DNA from 4 places in the Hafnia sp. CBA7124 genome. Region 1 is predicted to be linked to each of the others. Evidence: predicted binding sites of a transcription regulator. Region 1 holds the regulator's gene; each other region holds the start of a gene.
The links. Region 1 encodes LexA, which represses DNA repair genes until DNA is damaged. Its sites were predicted from a motif close to TNCTGTATGTACATACAGNA; they were not measured.
Positions count from the first base shown of each region.

Region 2: uvrA (excinuclease ABC subunit UvrA) is a predicted target of LexA. The motif match lies at 2,410-2,429, and genes of this name have one in related genera.
Region 3: umuD (translesion error-prone DNA polymerase V autoproteolytic subunit) is a predicted target of LexA. The motif match lies at 2,526-2,545, and genes of this name have one in related genera.
Region 4: CPY98_RS07400 (DNA translocase FtsK 4TM domain-containing protein) is a predicted target of LexA. The motif match lies at 3,242-3,261, and genes of this name have one in related genera.

Region 1 covers NZ_AP017469.1:381,556-386,309, reverse strand. The annotation lists gene dinF (MATE family efflux transporter DinF) at 293-1,633, opposite strand; gene lexA (transcriptional repressor LexA) at 1,773-2,381, opposite strand; gene dpiA (two-component response regulator DpiA) at 2,546-3,244, opposite strand; gene dpiB (sensor histidine kinase DpiB) at 3,213-4,754, opposite strand, start outside.
Region 2 covers NZ_AP017469.1:4,094,867-4,099,620, forward strand. The annotation lists gene CPY98_RS18520 (sigma-54-dependent Fis family transcriptional regulator) at 1-1,194, shown strand, start outside; gene CPY98_RS18525 (hypothetical protein) at 1,276-1,605, opposite strand; gene CPY98_RS18530 (single-stranded DNA-binding protein) at 1,709-2,248, opposite strand; gene uvrA (excinuclease ABC subunit UvrA) at 2,672-4,754, shown strand, end outside.
Region 3 covers NZ_AP017469.1:2,470,834-2,475,587, forward strand. The annotation lists gene CPY98_RS11440 (DUF1471 domain-containing protein) at 370-648, opposite strand; gene umuC (translesion error-prone DNA polymerase V subunit UmuC) at 824-2,092, opposite strand; gene umuD (translesion error-prone DNA polymerase V autoproteolytic subunit) at 2,092-2,511, opposite strand; gene CPY98_RS11455 (GNAT family N-acetyltransferase) at 2,827-3,711, shown strand; gene CPY98_RS11460 (sodium:calcium antiporter) at 3,812-4,754, opposite strand, start outside.
Region 4 covers NZ_AP017469.1:1,593,163-1,597,916, reverse strand. The annotation lists gene CPY98_RS07400 (DNA translocase FtsK 4TM domain-containing protein) at 1-3,098, opposite strand, end outside; gene lrp (leucine-responsive transcriptional regulator Lrp) at 3,299-3,793, opposite strand; gene trxB (thioredoxin-disulfide reductase) at 4,586-4,754, shown strand, end outside.

The DNA of each region.
Region 1 (4,754 bases):
CACACATCTGTACTAGATTGAATTAATCACAATTGCGATGTGAGGCATCAGTTAACGTTCACCATTAAGACTAGCGGATACTGAGCATAAAAATATTTTCAGCTAGATAATCGATAATATTTAATAAAAAATCTTCGCAAAAAGGCATAAAAGCAGAGAAAAAACAGGGAATAAGCGGAGAATAATTTTTATCAGTTAGAATGTAAGCAAATATTAATAGCGCGCCATTTTAGGGCAATGCGAAAACTATCGGAATTATCACATTGCCCTCATTGCTTAACGCTATAACAACCTAATTTAATTCAACATTATTGACAGGGAACCAAGTTCTCTCCCGCCAATGACGTCGCCAGACAATCCATAATGAAAGTCCGCGCAACGATAAAAATACCGCTAAAGCCAGCCATAAACCGTGATTACCCAGCCAAGGGAGCGTGAACAGTGTTAAACCATACCCCGCAGCGGCAACGGCCATGCTATTGCGCATTTCAGCACCGCGCGTCGCACCGATAAACATGCCATCCAGCAGGTAACACCATACGCCCAGCAGTGGTAAAACAATTTGCCATGGCAGATAGTGTAATGCCAACGATTGTACTTCTGGCAACGAGGTTAATATCTGGATGATTTGTTGGCCAAATACGGCATATAACATGGCAAAAAATACCGCCACAATACCCGCCTGCCGACAGGCAGAATGCCAAATTTTCTGCAGTTTACGACCGTCGCGTGCACCATAGGCCTGCCCTGAATGGGCTTCCACTGCATAAGCAAAACCATCTAGCGCGTAGGCGGTAAACGTCAGCAAATTCATCAGTACCGCATTCACCGCCACCACTTCACTTCCCATTCTGGCACCCAGAATCGTCAGCGATGAAAAGCATAATTGCAGCAACAAAGAACGCAGCATGATATCGCGATTTAACGCCAACAGACGGCGAAGGTTCCCACGCCACGCATTACGGAAATATTCCAGATGCAGACCGCGCAGTTTCATCACGTGCCAAATCAGACCGAGCCCCAATAAAAAGGTCGCATAGTCGGCAATCACCGTGGCACTTGCTGCACCAGGCACCTTCCAGCCCAACCCAACAACAAACCACAGGTCCAGCGTGATGTTAATAACGTTGCCCACAACCAGCAATATAACCGGCGCACGGGCATATTGAACGCCTAACAGCCAGCCAAGAATAACAAGGTTTGCCAGCGTCGCAGGAGCACCAAGCCAGCGAATCTGCATAAATAGACGAGCCTGCTCCAGCACATCCTCATGACCGCCAACAATTCGCAGCACGCCGTTAATCAAAGGCTGCCGCAGCGCAATAATAGCGAACCCTGCCAGCAACGCTAAGAGCATCGGCTGCACCAACGCACGAGCCAGCGCCGTTTTGTCCCCTGCACCGAATGCTTGCGCAGTCAGTCCCGTCGTGCTCATGCGCAAAAACAGCAGCAGCATAAATAAGAATGACGTCGCCATCGCGCCAACGGCTACGCCACCAAGATAAACAGGGCTATCCAAGTGCCCAATCACCGCGGTATCGACTAGCCCTAATAGCGGAACAGAGATATTCGAAAGGATCATCGGTAGTGCGAGGATCCACAGCGCCTTATCGGTTGGTGTAAGCATTTTCATTTTTTTGAATTCATTCCAGATGAGCTATCCGTTATCTCAACACAAAGAGGCTGCAGTCATGAACAAATATGCCGCATAAAAAAGCCCCAATTAAGGGGCTTAATCTATCGGTGTGATGTCAAACACAACAGGCGAAGTTTTAGATCCAGTCGCCGTTGCGAATAACGCCTACCGCTAAACCTTCGATCGTGAAGTTTTGCTCACGCAGGTCAACAACGATAGGCTCGAAGTCGCTGTTTTCTGGCAACAGCTGAACAATATTGCCTTGTTTTTTCAGACGTTTAACCGTCACCTCATCTTCGATACGCGCAACCACAACCTGGCCATTACGCACATCCTGAGTTTTATGCACGGCCAGCAAATCACCGTCTAAAATGCCGATATCGCGCATCGACATGCCGTTAACGCGTAGTAAGAAATCTGCATTTGGCTTAAACAAAGCAGGATCCACTTGATAATGGCCTTCAATATGTTCTTGCGCTAACAGGGGCTCACCGGCTGCCACGCGGCCAATTAAAGGCAGGCCCGTTTCATCTTCCATCAAAAGACGAATACCACGAGAAGCGCCGGAAACGATCTCGATAACGCCCTTACGCTGCAACGCTTTTAAATGTTCTTCTGCCGCATTAGGAGAGCGGAATCCCAAGCGCTGAGCAATTTCAGCGCGGGTTGGCGGCATGCCAGTTTGTTCAATATGGTCACGAATCAGATCGTAGACTTCCTGCTGTCTGGCTGTAAGTGCTTTCATTCCACCACCTGTTTGTTTATACAGTTTTGCTGTGAGTATATACAGGTAGCGACCATTTTGAAACCGTGAAATACATAAAGATTGAGCCGTAGCGCATCTGATCGGCATTAAGCATGTGTTTTTTGTATTTTCAGCCAGCTACCCATCAATAATCAGCCCATTCATCAGCCATTTTTGGCCGTTTCTGGCGCTCTATAGGTTCGCTGTGGGCGGCCAACTTTTCCATACACAATTTCAGCCATAATCAGATGGCGGCCCGCGCAAAACTCTAAGTAGCGCCGTGCCGTTGTTCGGCTTAGCTTAAGCTCTTGTGCAACGGTTTCAGCGGTATGACGCGCATCCGGATCGGCAAATAACTTCTGCACCTTATCTAAGGTCAACGCATCAATGCCAACTGGCAACTCTTCTTTCTGCTCGCCACGTGCATAGGCATTGAACATATCATCAATCTGACGCTGGCTGGCGCTATCGCTGTTAGCAAGCATCCGCTTGCGTACATGGTAGCGCTCAAGCGTTTGCCCCAAGCGCTCGTAGGCAATCGGCTTCACTAAATAGTCGAATACGCCGCACCGCACCGCCTCTGACACCGTATCCATATCACTTGCCGCGGTGGTGAATACCACACCACCAGGGAAACGCGCCTGAGTTAATTCGTGCAATAGCGTGATGCCTTTGCCATCGGGCAAATAGTTATCCAGCAAGATCAAATCGGGTTTGAATCGCTCAATCATCATTCTGGCCTGAGCAAGATTTCCCGCCAACCATACCTGACCACAGCCGTGGAAATGGCGAATAAACTCCGCATGCATCTCTGCGAGCGGAGTCTCGTCTTCAACAATCAGAATCGTTATTGGTTGTGTCATAAGTCTTTTTCACTTTCGGAATAAATACGGAAAATAAAGTTCCACAAGGTTCATTGTCTTCTAACGTAATCACACCACCACAGCGGCCAACGTAGCTGGCAATCAGATACAGTCCGATGCCATGCTCACCGGCGTCTTCTGTTTTGGTGCTTACCCCTTGCTCAAAAATAGCCTCACGTAAAGACTCAGGAACGCCACATCCTTGATCGGCTACTTCCACGATCACATCCTCGCCCTCGTCGCTAAGGTACAGCTCGACGGTTTTATTACCCTGCGAATTCTTCAGGCTAGCATCAAAAGCATTGTCGAGTAGATTACCCACGATAGCCGCAAACTCAGTGCTATCAAGACCCTCAGGCAACTGACGTAGCTGGCTGCCTTCAACCAAATTAAACGTCAGCCCCAGCTCACGAGCGCGCTGCGCTTTGCCAAAAAGCAGCCCTGCAACCTGACGATCGTCAAAAGAACCTCTTAAACTATCAATCAGCTGCTGCTGCGCCTGTGACTCACCTTTTACCATTGCCAACGCACGATCATATTCTTTCATTTGTAACAGTCCGTTGAGCGTCGACATCCAGTTAAGATGCTCATGGCGCAACGTGCGCAGGCTTTCAACATACTGTTTTATCTGCGTGAGCTGGGCGTTAAGCGTGCTAATTTCGTCTTTGCTACGGAAACTAATAATGGCACCCAATAGCTCATCGCCGAAATGTATGGCCGCACGGTTAGCAATGACGCTCAAGCCATTAAACGTGCAAATCACATCCTGCCGCTTTTCTTCAATCTGTTCCGTGAAAAAGCCCGCAGGATCAACAACCTCTTCAATAGGTTTTCCCAGCCATTGTCTTCCCGGCGAGCTTAACCCAAGCATTTTGCGCGCATTTCGGTTGATCGCAGTAATCAAGCCATCGGGATCGACCGCAATAAGTCCCTCATACACGGAGCCAAACAGCGCATCTTGCTGGCGAACCACGCGTGCTATTTGGCGCGGTTCCATTCCTAACATTTGCCGACGAATATGCGAGGCAAACATCCACGATAGCAACATCAAGATAATCAGAATCAGGACAAACACGCCCGCTAAAGGCAGTAAAAAATCTAGCCGCCAGCTATCTATTTTGCTGACCAAATAGCCCAGTGAAACAACGCCAATAATTTTGCCCTGCTCATCAAAAATCGGCGTTTTCGCGCGCATTGCCATACCGATAGAGCCTTTACCGGTAATGAAATAACTTTCTCCACGCTCCAGTGCACCGGGTTTGCTCCACTGCATTGGAAGGCCAATCTTGGCCGGATTAGGATGATATAAGCGGATAGAATTTTTATCCCCGATAACAACATAGTCAAAATCCGAACCGGTACCTAATTTATTGGCGATGATAGCAAGACGTTTGGTATCTCTATTTTTCACCGCCGTGACAACACTATCAATTGAAGCAATGATTTTGGCCTGATTCATAGCCATATCACGGACATGATTACTGAGATAATCTTCAAAAGAGGCGGATAA
Region 2 (4,754 bases), 870 kb from region 1:
TCTCAAGATCAAATTATGGGTAAAACCTTTAATATCAGACCTCTTACTTTTCAACAAAATTATACCAGTGGCCATCTGCAACATATTATTTCCTTTGATGAACAACAGGAACTTATTATTGGTCAGCTGCATGATATTCAAGACCACCAGCTTTTTTTAATGGCATTTCATCAATCTCATTCACCGATGAATGTTGATTTTAATCCTGACGATCCACGCATTGAACATTTAGTTGGGGAATGTCGCCCAATTCGTACTTTAAAGCGTCTGATCACCCGCGTTGCCCCCAGTCCATCCAGCATTCTCGTGGTTGGTGAAAGTGGAACCGGTAAAGAAGTGGTGGCGCGTGCTATACATCAACTGAGCGATCGTAATAACAAACCATTTATTGCCATCAACTGCGCAGCTATTCCAGACCAACTGCTAGAAAGTGAATTATTTGGCTATGTGAAAGGCGCATTCACCGGTGCTTCGGCGAATGGGAAAATAGGCCTGATTCAGGCGGCTAACAATGGCACGCTTTTTTTAGATGAAATCGGAGATATGCCCCTGACGCTGCAGGCTAAACTACTGCGTGCGATTGAATCCCGTGAGGTCCAACCGATTGGTTCCAGTAAGCCAATCCCTGTAGATATCCGAATTATTTCCGCGACTAACCAAAATCTTGAGCAATACATTGCCGACGGAAAATTCCGCGAAGACCTCTACTATCGCTTGAACGTTATTCCTATGACGCTACCACCGCTGCGTGAGCGCCAAGGTGATATTGAGCTCCTAGTGCATTATTTTTTAAATTTGCATACCAAACGTATCGGGATTGTTTATCCCGGCATGGCGCCAGAAGTAATGTCTTTGCTCAAGCTTTACCGCTGGCCGGGCAACGTGCGCGAACTCAGCAATTTGATGGAATATTTGATTAACGTGGTTCCAAGCGGAGAAGTGATTGATATCTCGCTGCTGCCTCCGAATTTGGTCAATGGGCAGGTGATACGCAGCTATAGAGAAGATGTCCCCTATCAAAGCGCGGCAGCGTGCGAAGAGCACGGCGCAACAGGGCTTGAAGACATGGAGCGGCAGATGATCCGCGAAGCGCTAAGCCGCCACAATAATAAAAAACAGGCCGCAGACGAACTTGGCATTGGTATCGCAACGCTGTATCGGAAAATCAAAAAATACGAACTCACGTCATTGTAGGCACTGAGCCCCTTGCGCTAAAGCTGTGCAGGGGCTTGCCCACATTCCACATTTGGCACGATAGCCAATGCGCAGGTCGTGTTAACCGTGAACCAACAACATGCCCATAAGGAACAGGCACAACATCATCGGCAGAGCTAAAATCAGTAATTCCAGCATGCGCTTGCCCGGATGCAAAACCTCGTCCTCTTTCGTTTTGGCTAGCGCCATCGCCCCCAGCAGCACCGCCAGCAAAGACAGAGCACCGGCAAAGCTAAAATCGGCAAACAGCACCGACATCTTCCATGCATTATAAGCTTCTGGCGATACCGTTGCTTGATGCTGCCCTTCTGCCATCCATTGCCACAGCAGCAATACCAGCGGCAGCAGCCATGAGCCTGCGCCAGCAATCCATGAAATACGTCTAATCATTGCCTTCTCCCTAAAACCAAACCCGAGAAAGAGTTAAATCTCGATTTCCACTCAAAAAAAAGCCCCGCAATGCAGGGCTATGAGCTGATTTCTTTAACAGAAATCAGAATGGAATATCGTCATCGAAATCCATTGGAGGTTCATTGCTTTGTGGCTGAGCTGCCGGTGCATTCTGTGGGCGAGCCGCTGGCTGAGAACCGCCGCTAAACTGATTGCCCTGTGGCTGCTGAGGCTGACCCCAACCGCCCTGCTGCCCTTGTGCCTGACCGCCGCCCATAGGAGCGCCGCCGCCTTGACGTCCACCCAGCATTTGCATGGTGCCGCCAACGTTTACGACGATTTCAGTGGTGTATTTTTCAACGCCAGCCTGATCGGTCCACTTACGGGTCTGCAAAGCACCTTCGATGTAAACCTGAGAACCTTTGCGCAGATATTCACCTGCAACCTCTGCCAGCTTGCCAAACAACACTACACGGTGCCATTCGGTTTTTTCTTTCTGTTCGCCGGTTTGCTTGTCGCGCCAAGTCTCGGAGGTGGCCAGAGTAATATTGGCTACAGCACCACCATTCGGCATATAACGGACTTCTGGATCTTGACCCAGATTCCCGACAAGAATCACTTTGTTAACGCCTCTGCTGGCCATTTCGATTCTCCTGATGAAGTAAATTTGTACGCACTCAAAATAATTATAGCGCGTAGTCTAAACCGTTAATTCTATCACGCCAGAGCCCTAACAGCATCACTGTTCGCTTCTGTGAAGTGGATTCCTTAATTGTTTAAGCATAGAACAATTTTGCATTTATATACTGGATATTCATTCAGGTTTTATTGTGCCATAATTGATCGTTTCAAGCATCGTTGTGTACTCCTAAACTGGCTAAATATTGCAGCAGACCGCGCCGTTACTGGTCTCAGCCCATTTTACCGACCGAGAGCACAACGCTGTACTAAGATTATCCAGAGCCTATCCCAATAGGTACTCCGCTGTTGCCCGCTGTGTACGATTTATCAGCAAACTGCGGTAGGTAAGCCTAATGAGATGGGTTCTTCATCCGGGAAGTCGTTAATGGATAAAATAGAAATACGGGGTGCTCGCACCCACAACCTGAAAAATATCAATCTGATCATTCCTCGCGACAAGCTGATTGTTGTGACCGGTCTGTCAGGCTCAGGCAAGTCCTCTCTGGCGTTTGATACGCTGTATGCTGAAGGTCAGCGTCGGTATGTCGAATCGTTGTCTGCCTATGCGCGTCAGTTTCTTTCTTTGATGGAAAAGCCAGACGTTGACCACATTGAAGGTCTATCTCCGGCAATTTCCATTGAGCAGAAATCTACTTCGCATAACCCGCGTTCAACAGTGGGGACAATCACTGAAATCCATGATTATCTGCGTCTGCTGTTTGCCCGCGTTGGTGAGCCACGCTGCCCGGATCATGATGTTCCCTTAGCCGCACAAACCGTTAGCCAAATGGTTGATAACGTACTGACGCAGCCAGAAGGCAAACGTCTGATGCTGCTGGCACCGATCGTCAAAGATCGCAAAGGTGAGCATACTAAAACGCTGGAAAATCTGGCGGCACAGGGCTACATCCGCGCCCGTATCGACGGCGAGGTCTGCGATCTTTCCGATCCTCCTAAGCTGGAGCTTCAGAAAAAACACAGCATTGAAGTTGTGGTCGATCGTTTCAAAGTGCGTGATGACATGGCTCAACGCTTGGCGGAATCTTTTGAAACCGCGCTAGAGCTGTCTGGCGGCAGCGCCATTGTTGCCGATATGGATGACGATAAAGCGCCTGAGCTTCTGTTTTCCGCTAACTTTGCCTGCCCAATTTGTGGCTACAGCATGCGTGAGCTTGAACCACGGTTGTTCTCGTTCAACAACCCGGCTGGCGCTTGCCCAACCTGTGATGGTTTGGGGGTGCAGCAATATTTCGATCCCGATCGCGTGGTGCAAAACGCCGAGCTGTCACTGGCCGGCGGCGCAATTCGCGGCTGGGATCGCCGTAACTTCTACTATTTCCAAATGCTGAAATCGTTAGCAGATCATTATCATTTTGATGTGGAAGCGCCATTCGGTAGTTTGGATGCTAAAACGCAGAAAGCCGTGCTGTATGGCTCCGGCAAAGAGTCGATTGAGTTTAAATATATCAATGACCGCGGCGACATTACGGTACGCAACCATCCGTTTGAAGGCGTATTGCACAATATGGAGCGTCGCTACAAAGAAACGGAATCTTCTGCGGTACGCGAAGAGCTGTCAAAATTTATCAGCAACCGTTCATGCGCATCGTGCCACGGCACCCGTTTACGTGAAGAAGCACGTCATGTATTCGTTGAGAACACTACGCTACCTGTGATTTCAGATCTTAGTATTGGCGATGCTCTAACGTTCTTCCGCGATCTTAAACTACAGGGCCAGCGTGCCCAGATTGCCGAAAAAATCCTGAAGGAAATCGGCGACCGCCTGAAGTTCTTGGTTAACGTGGGCCTGAACTATTTAAGCTTGTCTCGCTCTGCCGAAACACTGTCCGGCGGTGAAGCGCAGCGCATTCGCTTGGCGAGTCAGATCGGCGCAGGTCTGGTTGGTGTGATGTACGTACTGGATGAGCCTTCAATCGGCCTCCATCAGCGCGACAACGAACGACTTCTGGAAACCTTGATCCACCTGCGCAATCTGGGTAACACCGTGATTGTGGTGGAGCATGATGAAGATGCCATTCGCGCAGCAGATTACGTCATTGATATCGGCCCAGGCGCGGGCGTGCACGGTGGTGAAGTGGTTGCTCAAGGCTCCGTGGATGAGATTATGGCGGTGCCTGAATCTCTGACCGGCCAGTTCCTTAGCGGCAAGCGTGAAATCGCGGTACCTGCGGAACGCGTTCCTGCCGATGCCACCAAAGTGCTTAAGCTGATTGGCGCCAGCGGAAACAACCTGAAGGACGTTACGCTAACGCTGCCTGTCGGTCTTTTCACCTGTATCACCGGCGTTTCCGGCTCCGGTAAATCCACGCTGATTAACGACACCCTGTTCCCGATTGCGCAAACCCAGCTAAACGGTGCAACGCTCGCGGAACCTGCGCCTTATCGCGCGGTGGAAGGAATGGAACATTTCGATAAAGTTATCGATATTGACCAAAGCCCAATCGGCC
Region 3 (4,754 bases), 2.1 Mb from region 1:
TACTATCCATATTATCTATGGCTGGTGTTTTTCGCGTCCTGCTATTGTACAGTTTTTTTTAAGAATATTTGAAGATAGGTTATAAAAGTCTGGGATCAAAGCCGCAACTCATTTTCAGCGCACGCAGGTAACCTGAGCAGATATAGGCGTTCATGGAGGGATATTCGGTATGACTTTAGGATTATTCAAACATGTTGTTGAACGTAAAAACGCACTCATCTTCGCTGTTAAAAAAATAAAATGAGCTAATGTGTAGAAAATCCGAGTGTAATAAATTGATTACCAGACATGATTTCAGCAGGCTTGCTCGTAATCGCGAGGGCCGTTATGTAAAAAGGCTACTATAAAGTAGCCTTTTATTCATTTTATTTATTTAAAAACTTCAGCTACCGCTTCAAAGTTTGGGCCATGCTCACGGGCTGCAATAATCACGTAGTATTTCCCACCCTTTTCATCAGCCAGTTTTGATAACCGTTTATGTAGGTCGGAAGGAGAACCCACTTCACCGTTAGTCGCGCCTACAGACACATTTCCAATATACTCATATTTGAAATGATGGGCTTCATCCTTAGAAATCAAATCTGCCGCAGCGGCACTGAATGCCGTCATTGAGAAAGCAAGGGCAGTAGCTAAAATAACTTTTTTCATATAACACTCCATGCTCATTATGAATCCTTACAGTAACATACCATCAACAAATATGAATGATCTACATCAAATTATTCACATTATGTATGTTTTAATGCACGGTGGAGTGCTGCCCAATTGAGCCAATATCAAGGCATTGTGTTGATATTAGCCCCCCCACGGAACAGCGACTTTTCTAATGTGCCATCACAATCGGCAATTCGCTAAACCGTGTGGTATACGCTGGAGACAGCATGTTGCGTTTCATCTGCCAATCCCTTTTTATTCCCTGCCCAGCAAACCACACCTTGCTACGTCCTTTATTATTTATTTCGTCGAGCACTTTCATCAGAGCTTCACTATTAGGCTTAGGGTTAAACTCATCGAACAGATTCAATTGCGAAATGCCGTGATCGTAGAAATCCCCGAGCATAACTCCGCCCTTTTGGTAGCGTTTATCAGGCTTCCAAATGTGATCTAAGCAAATCAATGCGTGTTTAATGATGTCTCGAGTATCATTAGTGGGTATTTCTAACCGAGCCGACGCTAAATTGTTGTAATGCATTTCATGCGCAGCAAATGGCGACGTTTTAATAAAAGTACTCACATGTTTACAAAACTGCCTTTCGCCCCGTAGTTTCTCTGCGGCCCTTTCTGCATAGCTGCAGATAGCTTCCTTCAGATCTTGATATTCTGTAATACGTTCGCCAAAACTACGGCTACATACAATCTGCTGTTTCGCCAATGCAGCATCTTCAATATTTAAGCATGATTCACCACGCAGCTCCCGCACGGTTCTTTCAAGAACGACGGTGTAGTTACGGCGAACATAGGCCAAATCCATCTCAGCCAACTTCAGCGCCGTATCAATACCCTGCGTTCTAAGCGATTTTGATATCTGCCTACCAACGCCCCACACCTCTTCAACAGGCATCAGTGCCATCAACTTGCGTTGCCTAAGCTTGTTAGACAAATCTACAACGCCCGCAGTTTGCGGCCACTGTTTTGCCGCATGGTTAGCCAATTTAGCCAACGTTTTTGTTGGGGCAATACCTATACCCACATCCAGGTGAGTCCCCCGCTTAATTTGTTCACGAACTTCGTGCCCAAACGCTTCAAGGTTATGGCAATGGCTGACGCCACGCAGATCCATAAATGCCTCATCGATGGAATACACTTCAACACGCGGAACCATAGCCTCAAGCAATAACATCACTCTCTGGCTCATATCGCCATAAAGTGAATAATTACTGCTAAAAACATGTACGCCATATTGCTCAAACAGCCTCCGCTGCTTGAAATAAGGTGCCCCCATGGTCACTCCGAGTTGTTTAGCCTCCGCAGAACGCGCAATGACACAACCATCGTTATTTGAAAGAACAACTATTGGCTTACCATGCAAATCGGGGCGAAATACCGCCTCGCAGCTGGCATAAAAACTATTCACATCAACAAGGGCGAACATTAGCGCGCCTCGTTGATCACAAACTTAACGACCCCGAATGTCTCAAGCACTTCGCCCTCACTGAATTCGATCGCTGAATACTCTGGATTTTCGGCAAGCAGCATGATCCTAGGACGGGTTACATAACGCTTTACCGTGAACTCACCGCCGAGGCACGCAATGATAATGTCGTTATGCTTAGGCCTCATGCTTGAATCCACCAGCAGCAGTGAGCCATCAAAGATCCCCGCCCCCGTCATTGAGTCACCAGAAACACGCACAAAATAGGTTGATGCCGGATGAGCAATAAGTAGCTCATTTAAATTGATCGGTTTATCAATGTAGTCAGCCGCGGGACTTGGAAAACCCGCGGGCACGCAGTCTGCGTACAACGGAAGTGGTGCCGAAGGCTCGCTCAAACAAGCAGGATAGAATTTCATAACATTAAACCAATAACTGTATATGCATACAGTATAATGCGTGATTTTAAGAATGAAAAGTGCCTACTCTCCAGATCGGCAGTTCTATACGGGAAAGTTCTGATTTGGAAAGAATTATATTTCTTCGGGCTTAATTTTATTCTTAGCCAGCTTACCTGAAAATATATGGCTATTGAGTCCAAAAGATAATATGAACTCCCTATTCAGGTATCTAGCATACGATCTGCTTAATAACGCAATGTGGTTTAATCAATATTGAGGAACACATTGGTAAATTTGCGAAAAGTAAACCGAGTTATTTTGGAAAATCGCAACATGTTACCAGCAAAATTATTAGGGTGGAAATCATCCAGCTATGAGATTTATTGCCAGGCTTATCGTGAATTTGGCGGGAGTGTATGCAACCATCCTTTAGTATTAAAAATATTGGAAGATAGAGCCCCCAATCAAATTCAGTTTTTTCATAAAGAAGCGAATGGAAAAATCGTTGGTGCATACTTCACTGATAAGTGTGGGGAAATTATCCATCCGCACAAGAAAATCCCAGTTATATTTGAGAATATTATTCTCCCAATCTCACCAGATTTAGGAAGTTTCTATCTACCTGCAAAATCGAAAGAACTCTCTATTAGACATAAAAAACAATTCCTTAACTTCACCTATGGCGTATTAAACCGGCGATCAATATGTCTTGTTAAAGATTCATTTTCTAAGAAAACGAATAAGAAAAGACAATCTGATATGAACAAGTTTCTCAAAAATGGCGGAGAAGTCGTTTCCGCTTCCTCCTTTAGCAGCGAGCAACTCAGTGCAATTTACCTCAAATTATCTGGTATGCGTTGGGGGAGTCAACATAATCACAGCGATATCACAGAACTTGCTGAATTTATAGAGTCAATCCGAACAATGATTTTTGGTAACGTTTTATTCTATAAGGGCGAACCCTGTGCTTACGACTTAATTTATCAGGCAGAATGCAACAACTGGATTTATTTTGACGATCACAATGGTGGGATTGATACAACGATAAAAGATTTTAGTGTCGGGAGCCTTTTGCTTTTCGCTAATATCAGTGAAGCACGTAATCTTTGCCAGCAGAAAAATAAAGAGTTTATTTTTAGCATCGGCAGATCAAACGATAAGTGGGCCTATAAAAAACTATGGTCAAATGAAGTAAAATTAGGGAAATCTATTTTTTAAGCTCACAACTGCCATCCGAATATGATTTTATACTTTGTATAACCATATAAACGCCGGAGTTTCAAATTTACTCCGGCGTATAGTCAGTCAATAACGATCGCTACGCGACATAGCCGAATACCAATAGCACAAATAGCGCATACCCTCCACTGACAATGATTAATGCACGTCCATCAGCAATACCTCGACGAAAAACGTGCCAGAGATAAACAATAGCCAAGGCGGTCACTATTCCAGCGACTAACAACGGACCATCAAACAACCACGGTGTGAAAAATAAGCCTAGCGCGCTGGGAATGGTTGCTTGAATCATCATCGCCCCCGAAATATTAGCCAGAGCTAAACGCTCTTTGCCCTGACGCACCCAAATCAGCGCATTCATTATTTCGGGTAGTTCGGTCGCTACGGGGCTCAGAAATAAAGCGACTAAGTGCGGGGGCCAATGCATGATAGTTCCTATATTCTCAAGCTGGCTGATAAAAATATGAGAAGCTGTCGCGATAACGATCAGTGATAAAACAATTTGCAGCACAATCCAACCCATTGGCGGCTCAATTGCTGAGGGCCGAATTTTGAGCGGTTCAATCATTTCTTCTTCAGGTGCAGTATCGCTATTCCTGATTTCCCGCCAAACATAGAGCGCATAGGCCACGAGAAATAAAACGCCCAACCATGGCTTCAAAGTAAAAACAATCAGGCCTAACGCAACTTTAACAAAAAATACGGCGAGAAATGCAGCCTGATCATGGCTCATACGCGCATAATCGGCCCGGATTTTGGCGCTCTTTCGATTGGAACGCCGATGATGGCAAATCAGCGCTAATCCAACCACAGCATAGGCCAGAGTCGCTAACACCAGTGGCCCCCCCATCGCAGCGCCGACCCCAATATTTTTTTGTTCTGGCGTACTACCAAAGACTACCGCCATAAAGGTCACCGTGCTTTCAGGCAGTGCGGTGCCAAAAGCGGCAAGCACAGAACCAACGGCTGTAGCGCCAATATTTAGCCGCCGCCCGAACCATTCGATCCCATTAACAAAACAC
Region 4 (4,754 bases), 1.2 Mb from region 1:
GTCATATCCATGCTGTCACCCGGCTTCCAGAACGGATCTGGGATTGGGCGCCCCATGGCAATGGCCTGTTCAACGCGTTCGTTGTAACCAGCAAGGTTACGCACGCCTAATGCCGACATCAGCTTATAGCGACGCTCCATCTCACCTACACACCAACGTAGCGCATTGGCGGCGTCTTTCATGTCGGTGACCACTTCGGTCAGCAGATGTGGAATCCCTTCGTAAACCGAAAGCTCCAGCATTTTAGGGTCAATCATGATGAAGCGAACTTCATCCGGCGTCGCCTTATACAGCATGCTGAGGATCATGGCGTTCACGCCAACTGACTTACCTGAGCCGGTGGTACCTGCCACCAACAGATGAGGCATTTTTGCTAGATCGGCAATCACAGGCTGACCAGCAATATCTTTGCCCAGCACGATAGTCAGTGGGGAAGGGCTTTCACGGAACTTGGTGCAGTCCAAAACCTCTCTGAGATAAACCGTCTGGCGATGCTTATTTGGCAACTCCAATCCAACGTAAGGCTTACCCGGAATAACTTCTACCACGCGCACGGCAACCGCAGACAGTGAACGCGCCAAGTCACGCGACAGGTTAGAAATTCGCGCCGCTTTCACGCCTGGCGCCAAATCTAACTCAAAACGGGTGATTACCGGCCCCGGCGAAATCCCGACTACTTCGGCTTTAACGCGATAATCCGCCAAACGCGATTCAACCAGATTTCCTACCTGCTCTAGCGCAAACATATCAACCGGCTCGGAGTTAGCAGGAGGCTCTGTGAGCAGATCCAACGTTGGCAACGGCGTAGTTGGTTTTTCCAGCGGCTGCTCATGACCGCGCATCAAGAATGGGTGAATTAAGCCATCCATCGCGGGATGCTGGCCAGCGGGTTGTTGAGCCACAGGCTGCTGCACTGGCGCAGTTTGAGCTGCATACTGTGGCGCGGCAGTTTGCTGCACGCTCGGTGCTGGCTGGCTATTATGCTGATTATATTGAGGCTGAGGTGCTTGCGGCGCAGATGGCTGCTGTTGCACAGGTGCAAAGCGAGGATCTTGCTGACGCGGTGCATACTGCGCAGGCGCTGGCTGTTCTGGTTCATCGTAGCGACCAAACGGAACATCGTACGCATCATCTTCACGCGCAGCGCTCTCTTCCTGCTCAGGCGTAATAGTAAATAACGGCTCAGAAGGTCCATCATCCACTAAGTCTGAAACGGGGGTAAAGCTGAAAGCATTAGGGTTAGAAGCCGCTGCTTCGCTCAACGCCTTCGCCGGAGAGAAGTCCATCAGGTCATTGCGCGAGGCGGTCACGCCGCTTAATGCTGATGCGTGGTCGTCTGCGACAGGTTGTGGCTGATAACGCTGCTGTTGCTGAGCAGAAAATTCGCTCTGCAACCGCGCCATCTCAGCGGCCTGCTCATCTTCTGCCTGATGCGCATACTGTTGCTCACCATAACGCTGCTGCTGTCGCTCGGCAAACGCCTGACGCAGGGCAAGGCTTTCCTCATCCATCGGCTGTGCAGTTTTCTGCTCCGGCTCTGGAGAGGCTACCATTTGCTGGCGCAGAGCTTCTGCTTCTTTCTTCGCCTGCTCTTCAGCCATTCGCTGTGAAGGAAGTTTAATGCCTAAAGAGGCTAACTCACGGCGCGTTGGGATACGCACAGGATTCGGACGCGGCAGTTCAGGTCCGACGCCTTGTTTCACCTGCAAGCTGCTGTCTTCGGTTGCGCTAAACGCAGGCATAAACATTGAGCCCGCGGCTGCAGCCGTTGATACGGTTGCAGGAACAACATCGTTACGCGAGGCCGCACCAAACGGAACCGTATCCGACGATAGGCCAGGATTAATATATGGCGTCGCAGGCGATTCATCGCGATCAAAATGCGAGGCCGAGAAATTCATCCCCGATGACGCATTCCCGATTTGTGAAGTAGGCGTTTCAGGCTCAAAACTGCCAATTCGTGGGCCTTCATCATCCCAAGCAGAGCGCGTTGGACGAGATGAATGATTGGCCACGTTAGACGGTCTATCTTCAGGGACTTCAAAGGAATACAGCGGAGGCATGCTCGGCTTAATTTCCGCCACAGGCTCGGGTTCTGAAGCACTGAACGTCATAGGCTGAGTGGCAGCAGAGGCTACCGGCTGAGCGGCGGCAACCGCTGCACCAACGGCAGAAACCGCCGCGGTTGGGGCCATCGTCGGTGTAACTGCAGGCTGAGCCACATCATTCAGCGAGTTCTCAGCTTCGTGCAACGGACGGAGTTTACCCAATAAAGGATCGTCGTCTTCAGCATCGACATCAGCAACAGGCGCTTCAACAGGCTGTTTTACTGGTTTAGCCAACAGAATATCGTCATCGTCTTCCACGGCGGAGGTATTAAGCAATACATCATCTGCGCCCTCACCTTTTGAACGTTCACGCTCGGCAGTAACCACTTCTCGGCTATCGTCTTCATAGTCGTATTCATCATCTCGATCGCGGCGAGAACGATTACTCATAAACGTCATGCCACCGAGGAGAACACCACCGATTTTTTCAGCAATCGTCAGCCAAGACCAGCCGGTAAACAGCGTCAGCCCCACCGCCCAAACGCCCAGCAGAAGCAGTGTTCCGCCCACGCTACCCAGCAGAGGAATCACGCCGTTTGCGAGAAGGCTACCGATCACGCCGCCTGAGGCGAAATAGTAAAGGTCGTCAACGTTCAGCGACGCTAAGCCACACGATGCCAGCACCAATGCCAACATACCGATAAGCTTGAGCGAAATAGAGAAATAATCAACATAGCCACTATCGTCGCGTTTGCGATACGCAAACCAGCACAGAACGATAATGACGGGAGGAATGGCGTAACCCATCACTCCGAAAACGAAGAATAAGGTATCAGCCAGCCATGCTCCTGCGGCGCCGCCGATATTATTGATAGGCTCGTGCCATGCCGTTTGTGACCAACTCGGATCCGAGGGGTCAAAACTCAGCAACGAAACCATAAGATAAATAGAAAACAACGCTACTACGATGAGTAACGCCTCGTATAACCGACGTCCACTGCTCATTCGTTTGAGAGTAACGTCCTTCTCTTCTGTGTATTCCTGGCTCAAGAAAGGCTCTCCAGGTTCCTGTTTTTCACCATAGCACTATTATTGCCTATTGCCGCTTTAGAACAACGCATTGCCACGTAATATTATATTTCAGTAAAACTCATACCAATAACAACGCCGAGAGAGTCTACCCTCGGCGTTGAAACTGTATAGATACACAGGAGTGTAACCAAATTAATCAGGTTTTGCACCTGCTACCGTTATCGTGTTTTGATAACCAAGCGATTGCTCTGTTTGACTTCTTCCATAACCACATAGGTACGGGTGTCATTAACGCCAGGCAGGCGTAACAGGGTCTCACCAAGCAATTTACGATAAGCGGACATGTCAGGCACACGCGTTTTCAACAGATAGTCGAAATCGCCTGAAACTAAATGACACTCCTGAATTTCTTCCAGTTTCTGAACAGCCGTATTGAACTGTTCAAACACATCTGGCGCTCCACGATTCAAGGTAATTTCTACAAATACCAGTAAGGATGCATCCAGATAGTGCGGGTTCAATAACGCAGTGTAACCTTGAATAAAACCCTGACGCTCAAGGCGACGCACACGTTCTAAACATGGAGTTGGTGATAAGCCAACTCGCTTTGAAAGCTCAACGTTCGAAATTCGTCCATCCTTCTGCAACTCATTCAGGATGTTACGGTCGATACGGTCGAGATCTTTACCGGGGCGCTTTTTATTGTCTGCCATCTTATTGTCTCTCTTATATCCTTCCCTGCTCGCCATCCCCTCAACAAGTTCAATTTGTTAAGGATTTGTCCCAAACGAAAACCCCATGCCTGCAGTCAATCAGCAATTCCCATTGCTTATGATGACGAAAACAGCCGGATAAATCCGCCGAAGCTAGCTTTCAACTCCATCTGTTTTCGCAGATTGCACTTAATTCACATGCGAGGGCTCGCATAATTGCTTTGCTCTGATTCCAAATCAATGCACATAGAGGTTCATCGTAAGACCACGATCCCTAACGCCACTCATTGAAGCCAATCTAAGCACTACACATTTCTTTTCGTATACGCGGTATTTCTTACATCAGGAGAAGAAAGCGCTGTTTTAGTTCAATAGGCTATTTGTTGCCTTCAAGCAGATAAAAATTCTGCTAAATGCCTTTCAAGCCACAAAAACCAAAGACAAGTTCTTCCCTACATCCATGTTTTCGCAAATGCACAGGCGATTGTCAAAGCAAAAGAAGCAAAATCAGACGAACATGCCAACTATTCTAAAGAAGACTTTCGAGGCGACAACAAAATAAACCGTCAAAACAGACGAATAAGCGTCGCTAAGAAGCGCTATTAGGGGGCTTTCTCGGCAAGAATGTTATCGGAATAGGTTTAAAAAAAATTATCTGCTGCCATGATTTTTACTAATCGATAGCTAGCCACTATCAAACAAATTGATAACATTTTTTTTGCACGCTTTTTTTCAGGCGCTAACTTCCCTACAATCGAGTTATTGTCCGGTAAAATTGGAAAAGAGGAATTCATGGGCACAGTCAAACACAGCAAACTCCTGATCTTGGGCTCAGGCCCTGCAGGATATACAGCGGCGGTCTACGCGGCACGCGCTAACTTGAACCCAGTATTAATTACCGGCGTTGAAAAAGGCGGTCAGCTCACCACCACGACAGAAGTCGAAAACTGGCCAGGCGATC